DNA from 3 places in the Streptomyces sp. NPDC001219 genome. Region 3 is predicted to be linked to each of the others. Evidence: riboswitches for the same ligand, from Rfam matches in the RefSeq annotation. Region 3 holds a riboswitch; each other region holds the start of a gene.
The links. Region 3 has a riboswitch for glycine ahead of gcvT (glycine cleavage system aminomethyltransferase GcvT). Riboswitches for the same ligand answer to the same signal wherever they lie in the genome.
Positions count from the first base shown of each region.

Region 1: linked by a shared signal. The riboswitch ahead of cycA (D-serine/D-alanine/glycine transporter) and the one ahead of gcvT (glycine cleavage system aminomethyltransferase GcvT) in region 3 are both predicted to bind glycine.
Region 2: linked by a shared signal. The riboswitch ahead of gcvP (aminomethyl-transferring glycine dehydrogenase) and the one ahead of gcvT (glycine cleavage system aminomethyltransferase GcvT) in region 3 are both predicted to bind glycine.

Region 1 is NZ_JBSFJF010000040.1:29,888-35,336, reverse strand. It holds gene dhaK (dihydroxyacetone kinase subunit DhaK) at 1-59, opposite strand, end outside; gene ACWC9R_RS24010 (TetR/AcrR family transcriptional regulator) at 273-839, opposite strand; gene ACWC9R_RS24005 (SDR family NAD(P)-dependent oxidoreductase) at 1,030-1,821, shown strand; gene cycA (D-serine/D-alanine/glycine transporter) at 1,950-3,425, opposite strand; glycine riboswitch at 3,701-3,792, opposite strand; glycine riboswitch at 3,793-3,889, opposite strand; glycine riboswitch at 4,246-4,341, shown strand; glycine riboswitch at 4,342-4,439, shown strand; gene gcvP (aminomethyl-transferring glycine dehydrogenase) at 4,492-5,449, shown strand, end outside.
Region 2 is NZ_JBSFJF010000070.1:8,390-13,838, reverse strand. It holds gene gcvP (aminomethyl-transferring glycine dehydrogenase) at 1-2,696, opposite strand, end outside; glycine riboswitch at 2,884-2,980, opposite strand; gene ACWC9R_RS30950 (PRC-barrel domain-containing protein) at 3,095-3,478, shown strand; gene ACWC9R_RS30945 (DNA polymerase IV) at 3,388-4,851, opposite strand; gene ACWC9R_RS30940 (MerR family transcriptional regulator) at 4,919-5,449, opposite strand, start outside.
Region 3 is NZ_JBSFJF010000023.1:56,209-61,657, reverse strand. It holds gene ACWC9R_RS17460 (enhanced serine sensitivity protein SseB) at 15-821, opposite strand; gene ACWC9R_RS17455 (AAA family ATPase) at 911-1,636, opposite strand; glycine riboswitch at 1,858-1,953, shown strand; glycine riboswitch at 1,954-2,066, shown strand; gene gcvT (glycine cleavage system aminomethyltransferase GcvT) at 2,100-3,227, shown strand; gene gcvH (glycine cleavage system protein GcvH) at 3,370-3,747, shown strand; gene glyA (serine hydroxymethyltransferase) at 3,875-5,134, shown strand; gene ACWC9R_RS17435 (APC family permease) at 5,373-5,449, shown strand, end outside.

The DNA of each region.
Region 1 (5,449 bases), on a different contig from region 3:
GCCATCCCCCGCAGCGCATCGGTGACCACGGTCTCGGCTACGTTGATCAGCATCTTCACGGGTACCTCCGGGTGGGATTTGCAGCCGGGTCTCTGCCCTGTGTTCTACCAGGTGAGAGTCCGTTTGTCTGGTGTCGATCTTGACCGTCTTCGACGCCCTTCGAGGGGCTTCGGGGGTCATCGACGGGGGACGACGGACCATGGACCCGGGCCTGCCGGGCGGTCGCCGCCCGGCCACGGCGCGAACGGCGTACCCGGAGCCGCACCCGGCGGTCAGGACTGCTGCGCCCCGCGCGCCAGCAGCATCAGGGCGTCGACGAGTTCCTCGGCGGGCTGACCGGTGGCGAGGCTGCGCAGCTGCAGCCCGAAGACGAGAGCGACGGCGCTGCTCGCCAGCCGTTCGGCGCCGGGGACCCCGAGACCGGTGAAGATCCGGGTGACCAGCTGGTCGTATGCGGCGAAGGACTCCGTGGCCGCGGTGCGCAGCCGCTCGTCGCGGCCGGCCTGGATATAGAGCTCGAAGGGGGCGATCTGCCTGCTGTCGAAGGGCGCGCCCCCGGCGACCTGGGCGACCGCGGTGGCGGCCCGGTCGGCGTCCATGGTGTCGGTCTGGCACTGCGCGGCGAGTTCGGTGAAGCGCCGGGTCTCCTCCGCGACGAAGTGCAGCAGGCTCTCCCGCAGCATCTCGTGCTGGGTCGCGAAGTGGTAGGTGACCGAGCCGAGGGAGACCTGGGCCTCCTTGGCGATCCGCCGGTTGGTGACCGCGGCGATGCCGTCCTCACCGATGATGCGCAGGACGGCGTCGATGATGCTCTGCCGGGTTCCGGGGGGCTTGGCCATGGCAGTCATTGTGCCAGCGGCGTCCGCCGGGCACGGGGGAAGGGCGGGGGCCGCTCTGACCAGCGCGGATCGCCCTCGGGCCGGTCGTCGGCGCCGGCGCGGTCGGCGGGTCCGGCGGCATCCGCTGTTGACACGGTCGTCCGCCCTCCATACCGTTCGTTCGAACGAACAGTCTCTGGAGGCTCGTCCTATGCGCATCGCAGGATCAACCGTTCTCCTGACCGGGGCCGTAGGCGGCATCGGCCAGGCCCTCGCCCGTGAACTGGCCGCCCAGGGAGCCGAGTTGGTGCTCTCCGGGCGCCGCCCCGATGCCCTGGAGGCGCTCGCCGGCGAACTCGGCGCCCGCGCGGTCACCGCCGATCTCGCCGACCCGGACCAGGTCGAGCAGCTCGCCGAGGCCTGCCCCGACACCGACATCCTGATCGCCAACGCCGCGCTGCCCTCCTCGGGTGCGCTCCTCGACTACACGCCCGAGCAGATCGACCGCGCGCTGACCGTGAACCTGCGGGCCCCCGTCATGCTGACCCGCGCGCTCGCGCCCCGGATGGTCGAGCGGGGGCGGGGCCATATCGCCCTCGTCGGCTCGCTCTCCGGGAAGGCGGCCACCAAGTACTCCTCGCTCTACAGCGCGGCCAAGTTCGGGCTGCGCGGCTTCGGGCTGTCCCTCCGCCAGGACCTGCACGGTACGGGGGTGGGGGTCTCCGTGGTCCAGCCCGGCGCCGTCAGCGACGCGGGCATGTTCGCCGTCACGGGCGCCACGCCGCCGGCCGGTGTGCGCATGGTCTCCCCGGGCCAGGTGGTGGCGGGCGTGGTCCGGGCCGTCGAGCGCGATCTGTGCGAAGTCAACGTGGCGCCGGTGGAGTTGAAGGTGCTCAGCGCCATCGCCGGGCAGTTCCCCGGCTTCTCGGAGAAGGTGCAGCGTGGCTCCGGCGCCGAGCGCACCATCAACCAGGTCGTGGCGGCCCAGCGGGACCGGCGGTAGCCGGGGGAGCCGGCACGCGCGATGAAGGAGCCGTCGGCCGCGCGCCGTTCATGAAGACGCCCGGCTGGGCAGCCCAGCCGGGCGTCTTCATGGATTCCCCCGGAACTCCTGGCTCTCCGGTGGCCGGGTCAGTCCTGCCGTGCGCCGTCGCGGAGTTCGGCACGGAAGGCCGCCGCACGGGCGGAATGGTGCGGGCGGCGGCGGAGACAGGCCCATGCGATGCCGAGGATGACGAACCACACCGGGGTCACCACCAGGGCCCGCAGGGTGTCGGCCTCCTGGGTCAGTGCCCAGATGAGGAACGCGAAGAACGCGAGCACGACGTAGCACATGACGATGCCACCGGGCATCTTGAACGCCGAGGCCTCGTGCAGGTGCGGACGGCGCCTGCGGTACACGAGGTAGCTGATCAGGATGATCGACCAGACGAAGATGAACAGCACGGCGGACACGGTGGTCACCAGGGTGAAGGCCTCGATGATCGAGTCGTCCATGGCGACCATGACCACACCGGCGAGCAGGAAGATCCCGGAGAGGAGCAGGGCGTTGGCCGGTACCTTCCTGGAGGTGAGCCTGCCGAAGCGCCCCGGGGCGTCGCCCTCCTGGGCCAGCCCGTACACCATCCGTGAGGTGGAGTAGATGCCCGAGTTCGCCGACGAGGTGGCCGAGGTCAGCACCACGAAGTTGATCAGCGAGGCGGCGATCCCCAGACCGGCAAGGGTGAACATCACGACGAACGGGCTGCGGTCCGCGCTGATCTCGCGCCAGGGCGTGACCGAAATGATCACGATCAGCGCGACGACGTAGAACAGCATCACGCGCACCGGGATCGAGTTGATCGCCTTGGGCAGGTTCCGTTCCGGGTTCTCCGCCTCGGCCGCCGTGGTGCCGACCAGTTCGATGCCGACGAAGGCGAAGGTCGCGATCTGGAATCCCGCGACGAACCCCATGGGGCCGGTGGGGAAGAACCCTCCGTCGTTCCAGAGGTTGGAGAAGCCCGCCGCCGCCCCACCGGGCGCCTGGAAGTGACTGAACACCATGACCAGCCCGACGACGATCAGTGCCACGATCGCGACGATCTTGATCAGCGCGAACCAGAACTCGGTCTCACCGAAGGCCTTCACCGTGGGCAGGTTCAGGGCGATCAGCAGGACGACGGCGGCCAGCGCCGGTATCCACAGCGGCAGATCGTGCCACCAGTAGGCCACGTACCCGGAGATGGCGATGACGTCGGCGATGCCGGTGACGATCCAGCAGAACCAGTACGTCCAGCCGGTGAAGAAGCCGGCCCACGGACCCAGCAGGTCGGCCGCGAAGTCGGCGAAGGACTTGTAGCGCAGGTTGGACAGCAGCAGCTCGCCCATCGCCCGCATCACGAAGAAGAGCATCACGCCGATGATCATGTAGACGAAGATCACCGAGGGTCCGGCCAGCGAGATGGTCTTGCCCGAGCCCATGAACAGGCCGGTGCCGATCGCACCGCCGATCGCGATGAGCTGGATGTGCCGGTTGGACAGCTGGCGGGAGAGGTGCTGCTCGCCCTCGGGCGGGGGTGTGGAGCCGGCCGGCGTGGTGGTCAGGCCGGTGTCACTGCGTTCAGGCATGGGCGAACCTCGCGGATCTCAAGACCCGTGCGGGCACGGGACAGGGGGTCTCTCGGAGCATGACCACGCGCCCCAGGGGCGTGCGGCAGGGGCTGCGCGCGGAGAAGCGGCAGCCGAACTGAAGGGTGTCAGTACGCTGAACGGGCCCGCACAGAAGCCTGACCATCGGCCCGCGAGCCGACGGGCGGGTGGCGGTCGGGGGCGAGCGGCAGGAGAGCCATCAGGGGCTCCTCGAATGTCGAGCACGGGCAGGGGCCCGTGCGGCCGAGTGAGCCTCCCCCTCTGTCATGAGCCTGAGAGCTTCGCCGCGCTCAGCGCGCGGCTTGCACCGTCGGCGAGGCGCGTCGGCGCCTGCTTTCCAGAGTTGCCTGCCCGAGCGGTAGGGATGCCTGAGAGTTTCCGGGGAGGTGTTGCTCCTTCGGCGACCGGGTCTGGCTGATCCAGTGCTCTCCCGCTCCGGGGTGAACGGCGATGTGCGGTGAGGCTAGGGCCCCCTCAGCGGCCGGTCAAGGGACCGGCCGAAGGCTGGACGCTACTCCCGGGTAGTGCGGCGCTTCCCCGTAGGGGACGGCGTTTGTGCAGCTCACGGCCTCGCTTCCGGGGCCGCCAGGTTACCGGCAGGTCCGTCGGCAGACTCTTGACGGCTGTGTTCCGGTGCCCGTACGTTGCCTCGGGAAAGATCCGGCAGCATCCGTACCGCTGACGGTTCCGCGGCGGGAGAGCCCACGTCCTGTGACGACGTGGCGCCGGGGGAGCACCTCCTCCCCGGAGACTCCCGGCCTCACCACCGCGCCGCCCGACAACTCCACATCGCGCTGTTCGAACCGAAGCGGGAGAGCCCTCGCCCACCCTTGGCGAGGCGCCGAAGGAGCAACTCTCCCCAGAATCTCTCAGGCCCCACTACCGCTTCGGCCAGGCGACTCTGGAAAGTCAGGACGTCATGTCCTGCGCCCACGGTGCAAACCGCCAAACCCGGTGGTGAAGCTCTCAGGTACCGATGACAGAGCGGGGAGGCAACCCGTCCACGGCGCCGCGTCCGCGGTGCCCCCACAGGGAGCCTCCCACCATGACCTACCCCGAGTCCTCCGCGCCGGGTGAGTTCGCCACCCGCCACATCGGCGTCAACGACGCCGACCGCACCACCATGCTGGCCGCAGTCGGCTACCCGACGCTGGCCGCCCTCATCGACGCCGCCGTCCCCGGCGGCATCCGGAGCACCTCCGGCCTGAACCTGCCCGCCGCCGCCACCGAGGCCGAAGCCCGCGCGGAGCTGCAGGAGTTCGCCGGCCGGAACACCGTGACCGTCCCCATGAACGGACTGGGCTACCACGCGACCACCACCCCCGCGGTGATCCGGCGCAACGTGCTGGAGGACCCGTCGTGGTACACCGCCTACACGCCCTACCAGCCGGAGATCAGCCAGGGCCGGCTCGAGGCACTGATCAACTTCCAGACCATGGTCGGCGACCTCACCGGACTGCCGACCGCCAACGCGTCGCTGCTCGACGAGGCCACGGCGGTCGCCGAGGCCGTCACGGTGATGCGACGTGTCGCCGGCAAGAGCCGCCACCGCGTCCTGGTCGACCGCGACACCCTGCCGCAGACCCTCGACGTGCTGCGCACACGGGCCTGCGCGGTCGGCATCGAGGTCGTCGAGATCGACGTCGCCGAGCCGCTGCCGCAGGAGGACTTCTTCGGGGTGGTGCTGTCCTACCCCGGCTGCTCGGGAGCCGTCCGCGACCTGCGCGAGGTGACCGCGGCGGCGCGCGAGCGCGGGGCGCTGGTCACCGTGGCCGCCGACCTGCTGGCGCTCACGCTGCTCGTGCCACCGGGGGAGTACGGCGCCGACCTCGTCGTGGGGTCGTCCCAGCGGTTCGGTGTCCCCGTGTTCTACGGCGGGCCGCACGCCGGCTATATCGCGGTCCGCGAAGGGCTCGAACGGCACCTGCCCGGCCGGCTCGTGGGCGTGTCCGTGGACAACGCCGGCCGGCCCGCCTACCGCCTCGCCCTGCAGACCCGCGAGC
Region 2 (5,449 bases), on a different contig from region 3:
CGCAGCGGGTTGTCGTCCTTGTCCCACTCCCCCGAGCCGACCTTCTCGATCTCCGCACGGATGGCGATCATCGCGTCGCAGAACCGGTCCAGCTCCGCGAGGTCCTCGCTCTCGGTCGGCTCGATCATCAGGGTGCCGGCCACCGGGAACGACATCGTCGGCGCGTGGAAGCCGTAGTCGATCAGCCGCTTGGCCACATCGTCGATGCTCACACCGGTCGCCTTGGTCAGCGGCCGGACGTCGATGATGCACTCGTGCGCCACCAGACCGCCGGGGCCGGTGTAGAGCACCGGGTAGTGCGGCTCCAGGCGCTTGGCGATGTAGTTCGCGCTGAGGACCGCGACCTGGGTGGCGCGCTTGAGGCCCTCACCGCCCATAAGGCGGACGTACGCCCAGGAGATCGGCAGGATGCCGGCCGAGCCCCAGGGAGCGGCGGAGATCGGCCCGACGCCGGTCTCGGGGCCAGCGCCCGGCTGCAGCGGGTGGTTGGGCAGGTACGGCGCCAGGTGGGCGCGGACGCCGACCGGGCCGACACCGGGGCCACCGCCGCCGTGCGGGATGCAGAAGGTCTTGTGCAGGTTCAGATGCGAGACGTCGCCGCCGAACTTGCCGGGCTCGGCGAGCCCGACCAGCGCGTTGAGGTTGGCGCCGTCGACGTAGACCTGGCCGCCGGCCTCGTGCACCGCCGCGCAGATCTGGGTGATGTGCTCCTCGAACACCCCGTGGGTGGAGGGGTAGGTCACCATCAGGACCGCGAGCTCGTCACGGTGCTTCTCGATCTTGGCGTGCAGGTCGTCGGTGTCGACCTCGCCGTCCTCACCGGTCTTGACGACGACGACCTTCATCCCGGCCATCACTGCGCTGGCGGCGTTGGTGCCGTGCGCCGACGACGGGATCAGGCAGACCGTGCGCTGCTCGTCGCCATTGGCGCGGTGGTAGGCGCGGACGGCCAGCAGACCGGCCAGCTCGCCCTGCGACCCGGCGTTCGGCTGGATGGAGACCTTGTCGTAGCCGGTGACCGTGGCCAGCCGCTCCTCCAGCTCCTGGATCAGCGTGAGGTAGCCCTCGGCCTGGCCGGCCGGCGCGAACGGGTGCAGCTGGCCGAACGCGGGCCAGGTGACCGGCTCCATCTCGGTGGTGGCGTTCAGCTTCATCGTGCAGGAGCCGAGCGGGATCATGCCGCGGTCCAGCGCGTAGTCCTTGTCGGCGAGGGTGCGCAGGTAGCGCAGCATCGCCGTCTCGGAGCGGTGCTCGTGGAAGACCGGGTGCGCGAGGTAGTCGTCGTGGCGCAGCAGCCCCTGCGGCAGCGCCTCGGCCGCGGCGGCGTCCAGCTGCTCGACGTCGCCCTGCACCCCGAAGGCACTCCAGACGCCGGCCAGCTGCGCCCGCCCGGTGGTCTCGTCACAGGCGATGCCCACCAGGTCCGCGTCGACCTGCCGGAGGTTGACCCCGGCCTCGCGGGCGGCGGCGACGACGTCGGCGGCCCGACCGGGCACCCGCGCGGTCAGGGTGTCGAAGTACGCGTCGTGCACGATCTCCACCCCGCCGGCCCGCAGGCCCTCGGCGAGGACCGCGGCGTAGCGGTGGGTGCGCCGGGCGATGGTCCGCAGGCCCTCGGGCCCGTGGTAGACCGCGTACATGCCGGCCATGACGGCGAGCAGCACCTGCGCGGTGCAGATGTTGCTGGTGGCCTTCTCCCGGCGGATGTGCTGCTCACGGGTCTGCAGCGCCAGCCGGTAGGCCTTGTTGCCGTCGGCGTCGACGGAGACGCCCACGAGACGGCCGGGGAGGCTGCGGGCGAACTGGTCACGGACAGCCATGAAGCCGGCGTGCGGTCCACCGAAGCCCATCGGGACACCGAAGCGCTGGGTGGTGCCGACGGCGATGTCCGCGCCCAGCTCACCGGGCGAGGTGAGCAGCGTCAGGGCGAGCAGGTCGGCGGCGACGGTGACGATCGCGCCCAGCTCGTGGGCCTGCTCGATGAGGGCGCGGGGGTCACGCACCGCACCGGAGGCGCCCGGGTACTGGAGCAGCACACCGAACACACCGCGCTCGGCGATCTCGGCCGGAATGCCGTCGGACAGGTCCGCGACCACGACCTCGACGCCGGTGGGCTCCGCACGGGTCTCGATCACGGCGACGGTCTGCGGCAGACAGTCGGCGTCGACCAGGAAGACACCCTGCTTGACCTTGCCGACACGGCGGGAGAGCGCCATCGCCTCAGCGGCGGCGGTGCCCTCGTCCAGCAGCGAGGAGCCGGAGGTGGGCAGTCCGGTCAGGTCGGCGACCATGGTCTGGAAGTTCAGCAGCGCCTCCAGGCGGCCCTGCGAGATCTCCGGCTGGTAGGGCGTGTACGCCGTGTACCAGGCCGGGTTCTCCATGACGTTGCGCAGGATCACCGGCGGGGTGAACGTGCCGTAGTAGCCGAGACCGATCATGGAAGCGAGGACCTGGTTGCGGTCCGCCAGGCCCTGGAGCTCCTTGAGCACCTCGGCCTCGGTACGGGCCTGCGGCAGGCCGAGCGCCTCGGCGCTCTTGATCACATCGGGCACGGCGGTGGCGGTGAGCTCGTCCAGCGACCCGAAGCCGATGTGCGCGAGCATCTTCGCCTGCGCCGCCTGGTCGGGACCGATGTGCCGGCGCTCGAAGGGGGTGCCGCTTTCCAGCTCGGTCAAGGAGATGCGATTGGTGGTCATCTGCGGGGGCCTCCTGGTCGGTGCGACCTACGAGGGGCACCACGGCGCGGGTGCCCGGACGGCCTCCCCCTCTGTCATCTAACCTGAGAGCTTCACCGGCCCGCCCAGGAGCGGCCCGGCTTTCACCGTCGGTGAGGGGGGTCTCGGCGCTGTGCCGTCCGTGGCCCGCCCTGCTTTCCAGAGTGACCTCGTCCATGCGGTACGGGTGCCTGAGAGATTCCGGGGAGGAGTTGCTCCTTCGGCGCCCTGGTCGCGAACGACAAGGACTCTCCCGCACGGGGTCTGCGGCCAATCGCCAGCCTACCAGCGTGGCTCTCGAAGGCTCCTTCGAGTGGCCGGGGCATGAAATGTGCCGTTTGGTAGTTGTCACAGGGCAGTTGCGACCAATTGGAGGGGCCGTGCAAACCGATATCGATCCCCGAAGCCTGATCGGCCGCAAAGCATTCGACCGTAACGGCGCGAAAATAGGGACCATCGACGAGGTCTACCTCGACGATGCGACGGGGGAACCGGAGTGGGCGGCCGTACGCACCGGACTCTTCAGCCGGGATGCGTTCGTCCCCCTGGAGCCCAGCAAAATGGTCGATGAGGGACTGCACATTCCTTACGACCGCAAACTGATCAAGGACGCCCCGGACTTCGGCGTGGGCCGTCACCTCTCCCCTGAGCAGGAACTTCAGCTCTATCACCACTATCGCCTGGATATTTCTTCCCCGACCTCTGATCCGGTGCCGGGCTCCGGCGACACCAACTTCGGCAAGATCGCCGGCTCGGACGACTGACCATCCGCCGGCGCCCCGCCCACCAGCGGCAGGGGCTCCCCCGGCCGCAGCGCCGGGTCCTCGACAGCGAAGGTCCGCACCCTCCCCGGTGCGGACCATGGCGTTTCGAAGCGGACGGTCACCCTCCCCACCCCGCTCCCCTGCACCCAGCCGGCGCCGTACTCCTCGTGCACCACGTCCAGCCCCGGATGCCAGCGCCGCGGCGGCTCCTCCTCGGCCTCCCGCCGCTCCGCGCCCCCGGCGGCCTGCTCCGCCGCCGCGGCAGCGGCCGCCGCGGCCGACTCCGCCGCCTCCCGCTCCGTCGCCACCTGGGCGAACAGGTCCTCCTGTGTGAAGTCCGCCAGCCCGCTGACCCCCACGCCCAGCAGCCGCACCCCGCCGGTGGTGTCCACCGTCTCCAGCAGGCGCACAGCGGCCTCCCGTATCACCGCCGGATCGTCGGTGGGTCCGCGGAGCGTCTCGGAACGGGTCAGCGTCGAAAAGTCGTAGTTGCGCACCTTGATGACCACCGTCCGCCCGGAACGCCCGGCCGCCCGCAGCCGCTGGACGCACCGGTCCGCCAGCCGCAGCACCTCGCTCCGCACCCGCGTCCGGTCGGTCAGGTCCACCTCGAAGGTGTCCTCGACGGAGATCGACTTGGCGTCCCGCTCAGCCACCACCGGCCGGTCGTCCTGCCCCAGCGCCATCCCGTACAGCCCCGCGCCGTGCGCCTTGCCCAGCAGCCGCACCAGCTCGGCCTCACCGGCCTCCGCGGTCTCCTGAACGGTATGAATCCCGGCCCGGCGCAGCGTCTCGGCCGTCGCGGGCCCCACCCCGGGCAGCGTCCGCACCGTCATCGGCCCCAGCAGCTCCCGTTCCGTGCCCGGCTCGATCACCACCAGGCCGTCCGGCTTGGCCGCCTCGGAGGCGATCTTCGCCAGCATCTTCGCCCCGGCCAGCCCGACCGAGCCGGTCAGCCCCGTCGCGGACCGGATGTCCCGCCGCAGCTGCTCCCCCACGGCCCGTACGGCCGCCGACTCGGCCGGCACCCCGCCCGCCTCCAGATCGACGAACGCCTCGTCCAGGCTCAGCGGCTCCACCAACGGCGACAGCGCGTGCAGCAGCTCCATCACCGCCTCACTCACCTGGCGGTACAGGGTGAAGCGAGGGCTGAGATAGGCGGCGTTGGGACACAGCCGACGGGCCTGGGCCGTCGGCATCGCGGACCGGACCCCGAACACCCGCGCCTCGTACGAGGCCGTGGAGACCACACCGCGCCCGCCGACGCCGCCGACCACCACCGGTTTTCCGCGCAGGCTCGGTTTGGCCGCCTGCTCGGCGGCCGCGAAGAACGCATCCATGTCCAGATGCAGGATCGTCGGCGCGGGTCTCACATCTCCGATGCTGCCCCATGCCACTGACAATCGGCCCCATGCCGGGCCGCGCGCTCCGCCCGGGGACTCAGCCCGCGCGGTGACGCCGCCGCGCCAGCTCGTCCTGCGGGTTCTTCCCGATCAGCGTCTCGCCGGTGTCGACGCGCTCCCCGTGGAGCTGTGACAGCGCGCCCTCCACGTCCCGCCAGACCACTCCGACGGCGATCCCGAAGACGCCCTGACCGCCCTGGAGCAGATCCACGACCTGGTCGGGCGAGGTGCACTCGTAGACCGTCGCGCCATCGCTCATCAGCGTCATCCGCGTCAGATCCGCCAGCCCGCGCGAGCGCAGATGCTGGACGGCAGTGCGGATGTTCTGCAGCGACACCCCGGTGTCCAGCAGCCGCTTGACGATCTTCAGGACCACGACGTCCCGGAAACTGTAGAGCCGCTGGGTGCCGGAGCCGTAGGCCGGCCGGATGCTCGGCTCCACCAGGCCCGTACGCGCCCAGTAGTCGAGCTGCCGATAAGTGATGCCCGCTGCCGCACAAGCGGTCGGGCCGCGATAGCCGATGTTCTGAGCCTCGCAGTCCCCCGACACCGCCGCGGCCGGTGCCGG
Region 3 (5,449 bases):
GCTTAGGGCTTGCCCTACGAGTGGTCCCGGGCGTAGAAGGGCCGCACACGCTCCAGCATCCAGCCGGCGACCGGGTCACCCTGGGCGAGGTCGAGCATGACGAGCTGAACGGGCCAGGGCAGCGGCACCGTGCCGAGCGCACGTCCCAGGGCTGACAGTACCGCCTGGCGGGCGGTGCCGTCCTGGAGGGCGACGACGTCGGCGGCGACCTGAACACCGACGAACAGCGCGGGCGTGTCGCCCTCGACGCTTGCCAGGGCACGCCGGGCACTCAGGACAATTCCGGCGCCGGAGAACTCCAGTCCGGCCGCGGCCAGGAAGTCCACCGGCTCGTCCTGCCAGTCCGGCTCGAAGAGCCGCACCCGGCCGCCGCTCGGCAACCCCTCGATGTCGTGGTGGCCCCCATGCCGGTCCCGGCACAGCTCGGCCACCGCGGGCGGCGGCAGCGGGACGCCGACCGTGCCGTCGGGGTTGACCGCGATACCGAGCTGCGGCGGCAGCCCGCGGGCGAACTCCCGTGCCGGGGCGACGGTGAAGGACATGTGCGAGCCGATCACCCGCAGGAACTCCTGCTCGGAGCTGTAGACCGGGACGTAGGGCGCACCGTCGAGCTCGACGGTGGGCAGGTCGAGGCCGCCCGCGCCGGGGCCCGCGCTCTCCGGGCCGCCGCCTTCGGGCAGCGGCACCCACAGCCGGCTACGGCCGAGGACCTCGACGATCCGGCCCCCGGCGCCCGGGTGTCCGACCGAAGCGGACAGCACCTCTTCGAGCTCGTTCGCCGGCCATGCCAGCTGCGGTATCCCCTGCTCCGGAAATGTCATGTGTCCCACCCGTTCCCAACCGCGCCATCTGGCCAAAGACACTAAACGAGAAGACGCGCGCGGTGGCGTGCGGGGGCGGTGTCCGGCGACTAGTGGAACGTGAGCGTCTCCAGCGCGCCGGCCGCGCGCCGGTCGAGGAGGACGGCCGAGCGGAAGCCCTCCGGCAGCCGGGCCGACTCGGCGGCGCCGACCAGTCGGCCCACCGCCCCGCGGTGGCGTGCGAAGGCGTACCCGGACACCCCGCGTCCCCGTGACTCCTGGCCGGAGAGCGCCACCTCGGGTGCCACGTCGAGCAGCACCAGATGCGCACCGCGGCCGCCGCGCAGCGCCGCGCGCGCGATCCAGCGGCGCACCCACGCCAGAGTTCCGCAGTCGTGCACCACCACGCTGTGACCGGAGCGCAGTGCGCGGCGCAGGGTCAGATAGTGGGCGGCCCGCACCAGCGGGCGGTAGAGGCCGTACGGCAGCCGGCGCAGCCTGCCGCGCTCCCAGCGCTCGCGGACGTCCTGTGAGTCGATGCGGTACACCTCGGCGCCGCGCCCGTCCAGGGGCGGTACGACGCGGTGCATGAAGGTGCTCTTGCCGCTGCCCGGCAGCCCGGAGACCACCACCAGGTCGCCGGCCGGGAACCGCAGCTCGGCGGCGCCCGGGGCCCGCGCCTCGCCCCGCAGGTCCACGACCGCGGCGCCGCGCCCCGGCCGGAGGACGGACCGCGGCGCACGGCCGGTCCGGGTCCTGGCGGCGGACGGCGCCGCCGGCGCGGCGCCCGGGGGCACGACCCCTGAAGTCGCCCCGAATGCCGCTTCACTGTGCACCGTGATCGCCCTCCCCGCCCGTTCTGGTCCGGTTTGGTTCCGTCCCCTACCCGCAGAGTGTCAAGAAAAGGTAATGCCCATCAAGGTGATTGTGCGATCCGCCCATGTCGTGGACGGTACGGCGGCTGGGGCTCCTTTATCCGGCGTTCCCGTGTAATGATGTGGCCGCCACGTGCACATCACAGCTCACCCGTGCACCGCCAACTGCATACCGGCCGCTTGTAACCTGCGCGGGAGAGTCCCCGGCCGTGATGGCGGGGCGCCGAAGGAGCAAGTCCTCCCTTGAATCTCTCAGGCCCCTATACCGCGCGGGCGAGGCAGATCTGAAAAGCGAGCCGCAGCCCGTGGGCCGGCTCCACCCAAGGTGCAAACCGGGTCCGTTCGCGGTATCCCGGTGAACCTCTCAGGTTCCGATGACAGATGGGGAGAACGTCTTGTCACCCCTGCCTGGGAGCCCAGAACCATGACTGATGCCCCCCGTCGCACCGCGCTGGACGCCACCCATCGCGCGCTCGGCGCGACCATGACCGACTTCGCCGGCTGGGACATGCCGCTGCGCTACAGCAGCGAGCGCGACGAACATGTCGCCGTCCGCACCCGCGCCGGCCTCTTCGACCTCTCCCACATGGGCGAGATCACCGTCACCGGCCCGCAGGCCGCCGACCTCCTCGACTACGCGCTGGTCGGCAACATCGGCGGCGTCAAGACGGGCCGCGCCCGCTACACCATGATCTGCGAGGAGGCCGGCGGCATCCTCGACGACCTGATCGTCTACCGCCTCGCCGACCAGGAGTACATGGTCGTCGCCAACGCCTCCAACGCCCAGGTGGTGCTGGACGCGCTGACCGCGCGGGCGGGCGGCTTCGACGCCGCGATCCGCGACGACCGGGACGCCTACGCGCTGCTCGCGGTGCAGGGCCCGGAGTCCCCCGGCATCCTCAAGCAGCTCACGGACGCCGATCTGGACGGGCTGAAGTACTACGCGGGGCTGCCCGGCACGGTCGCCGGGGTGCAGGCCCTGATCGCCCGTACCGGCTACACCGGTGAGGACGGCTTCGAGCTGTTCGTCCGGCCGGCCGACGCGGTCGCCCTCTGGGAGGCGCTGACCGCGGCGGGCAAGGACACCGGGCTGGTGCCCTGCGGGCTGTCCTGCCGGGACACCCTGCGCCTGGAGGCGGGCATGCCGCTGTACGGGCACGAGCTGACCACCGCGACCACGCCGTTCGACGCGGGCCTGGGCCGGGTCGTGAAGTTCGAGAAGACCTCCAACGGCGGAGACTTCGTGGGCCGCGCGGCACTGGCCACGGCCGCCGAACGCGCCGAGACCCGGCCGCCGCGCAAGCTGGTCGGCCTGATCGCCCAGGGCCGCCGGGTGCCGCGCGCCGGATACCCGGTCGTCACGGCCGACGGCACGGTCATCGGCGAGGTCACCTCCGGGGCCCCCTCCCCCACGCTCGGCAAGCCCGTCGCCATCGCCTATGTCGACGCGGCGTACGCCACGCCGGGCACCGAGGGTGTCTGTGTGGACATCCGTGGAAGCCATGAGCCGTACGAGGTCACCGCTCTGCCGTTCTACAAGCGGCAGAAGTAGCGGCCACCGGCGGCGGCGCGCCCCCCGCGTCCCGCCACCCCCGGGACTCCCCCGGACCCGGTCCGGGTGGGGGTACCCCCAGCGGTGGCTGGGGGAGTGCCCCCCTTCACGATCACACCCTCGCGTACAGGAGAATCGAGCCATGAGCAACCCCCAGCAGCTGCGCTACAGCAAGGAGCACGAGTGGCTGTCGGGCGCCGAGGACGGCGCCTCGACGGTCGGCATCACCGAGCACGCGGCCAACGCGCTCGGCGACGTCGTGTTCGTCCAGCTCCCTGAGGTCGGTTCCACGGTCGCGGCGGGCGAGACCTGCGGCGAGCTGGAGTCGACCAAGTCGGTCAGCGACCTCTACTCGCCCGTCGACGGTGAGATCACCGAGATCAACGAGGACGTCGTCACCGACCCCTCACTGGTGAACTCCGCCCCGTTCGAGGGCGGTTGGCTGTTCAAGGTGAAGATCAGCGGCGAGCCGGGCGACCTGCTCTCGGCCGACGAGTACGCCGCCTTCATCCAGAGCTGAGCCCCGGCTCGCCCCCGCTCCCGGCGCCGCCCGGACGGGGGACCTCCGACCCGCCACCGCCCGTGTGGAAGCCCCCCGGACCCCGTCCGGGGGCCCCGCGCACCGCCTGACTCCCCAGGAAGATCTCATGTCGCTTCTGAACAGCTCCCTCCATGAGCTCGACCCCGACGTCGCCGCCGCCGTCGACGCCGAGCTCCACCGCCAGCAGTCCACCCTCGAGATGATCGCGTCGGAGAACTTCGCCCCCGTCGCCGTCATGGAGGCCCAGGGCTCCGTCCTCACCAACAAGTACGCCGAGGGCTACCCCGGCCGCCGCTACTACGGCGGCTGTGAGCACGTCGACGTGGTCGAGCAGATCGCCATCGACCGCATCAAGGCGCTCTTCGGCGCCGAGGCCGCCAACGTGCAGCCGCACTCCGGTGCGCAGGCCAACGCCGCCGCCATGTTCGCCCTCATCAAGCCGGGCGACACCATCCTGGGCCTCAACCTCGCCCACGGCGGCCACCTCACCCACGGCATGAAGATCAACTTCTCCGGCAAGCTCTACAACGTGGTGCCCTACCACGTCGACGAGAAGTCGAACCTGGTCGACATGGAGGAGGTCGAGCGCCTCGCCAAGGAGCACCGCCCCAAGCTGATCGTGGCCGGCTGGTCCGCCTACCCGCGCCAGCTCGACTTCGCCGCGTTCCGCCGGATCGCCGACGAGGTGGGCGCCTACCTCATGGTCGACATGGCGCACTTCGCCGGCCTGGTCGCGGCGGGTCTGCACCCCTCCCCCGTGCCGCACGCCCACGTGGTCACCACCACCACCCACAAGACCCTCGGCGGTCCCCGCGGCGGTGTGATCCTGTCCACCCAGGAGCTGGCCAAGAAGATCAACTCAGCGGTCTTCCCCGGTCAGCAGGGCGGCCCGCTGGAGCACGTCATCGCCGCCAAGGCCGTCTCCTTCAAGGTCGCCGCGTCCGAGGACTTCAAGGAGCGCCAGCAGCGCACCCTGGACGGCGCCCGCATCCTGGCCGAGCGTCTCGTCCAGGACGACGTCAAGGAGTACGGCGTCTCGGTGCTGTCCGGCGGCACCGACGTCCACCTCGTCCTGGTCGACCTGCGCGACTCCGAGCTGGACGGCCAGCAGGCCGAGGACCGTCTCCACGAGGTCGGCATCACCGTCAACCGCAACGCGATCCCGAACGACCCCCGCCCGCCGATGGTCACCTCCGGCCTGCGGATCGGCACCCCGGCCCTGGCCACCCGCGGCTTCCAGGCCGAGGACTTCCGCGAGGTCGCCGACATCATCGCCGAGACCCTCAAGCCGGGCCACGACACCGAGGCCCTCAAGGCCCGGGTCACCGCGCTCGCGGAGAAGTTCCCGCTCTACCCGGCGCTGTGACGCGTCTCATGCGGTGATCTCCCGGACCGCCGGCTGACGGCGGTCCGGGCGTGAACGGGCCGTGAGCCCGGGGCTGTTGGCCCCGGGCTCACGGTGTGCGGGGGCCGGTGCGCGCCGGGGGGCCGACAGCGCGGTGCCATTCCTGTCATTTGGCCGAAATAAGGTGTCGGCGGCATACGTCAACGGCCCTTCGGCAGCGAGGGGGCATGCGGCACCAGCAGGACGGACGACACTTTCCATGGACATGAGCGCCGGCGGGCGCAAGGGGCTCAGCCTCTTCGCCCTGATCATGATCGGCATAGGCTCGATCTTCGG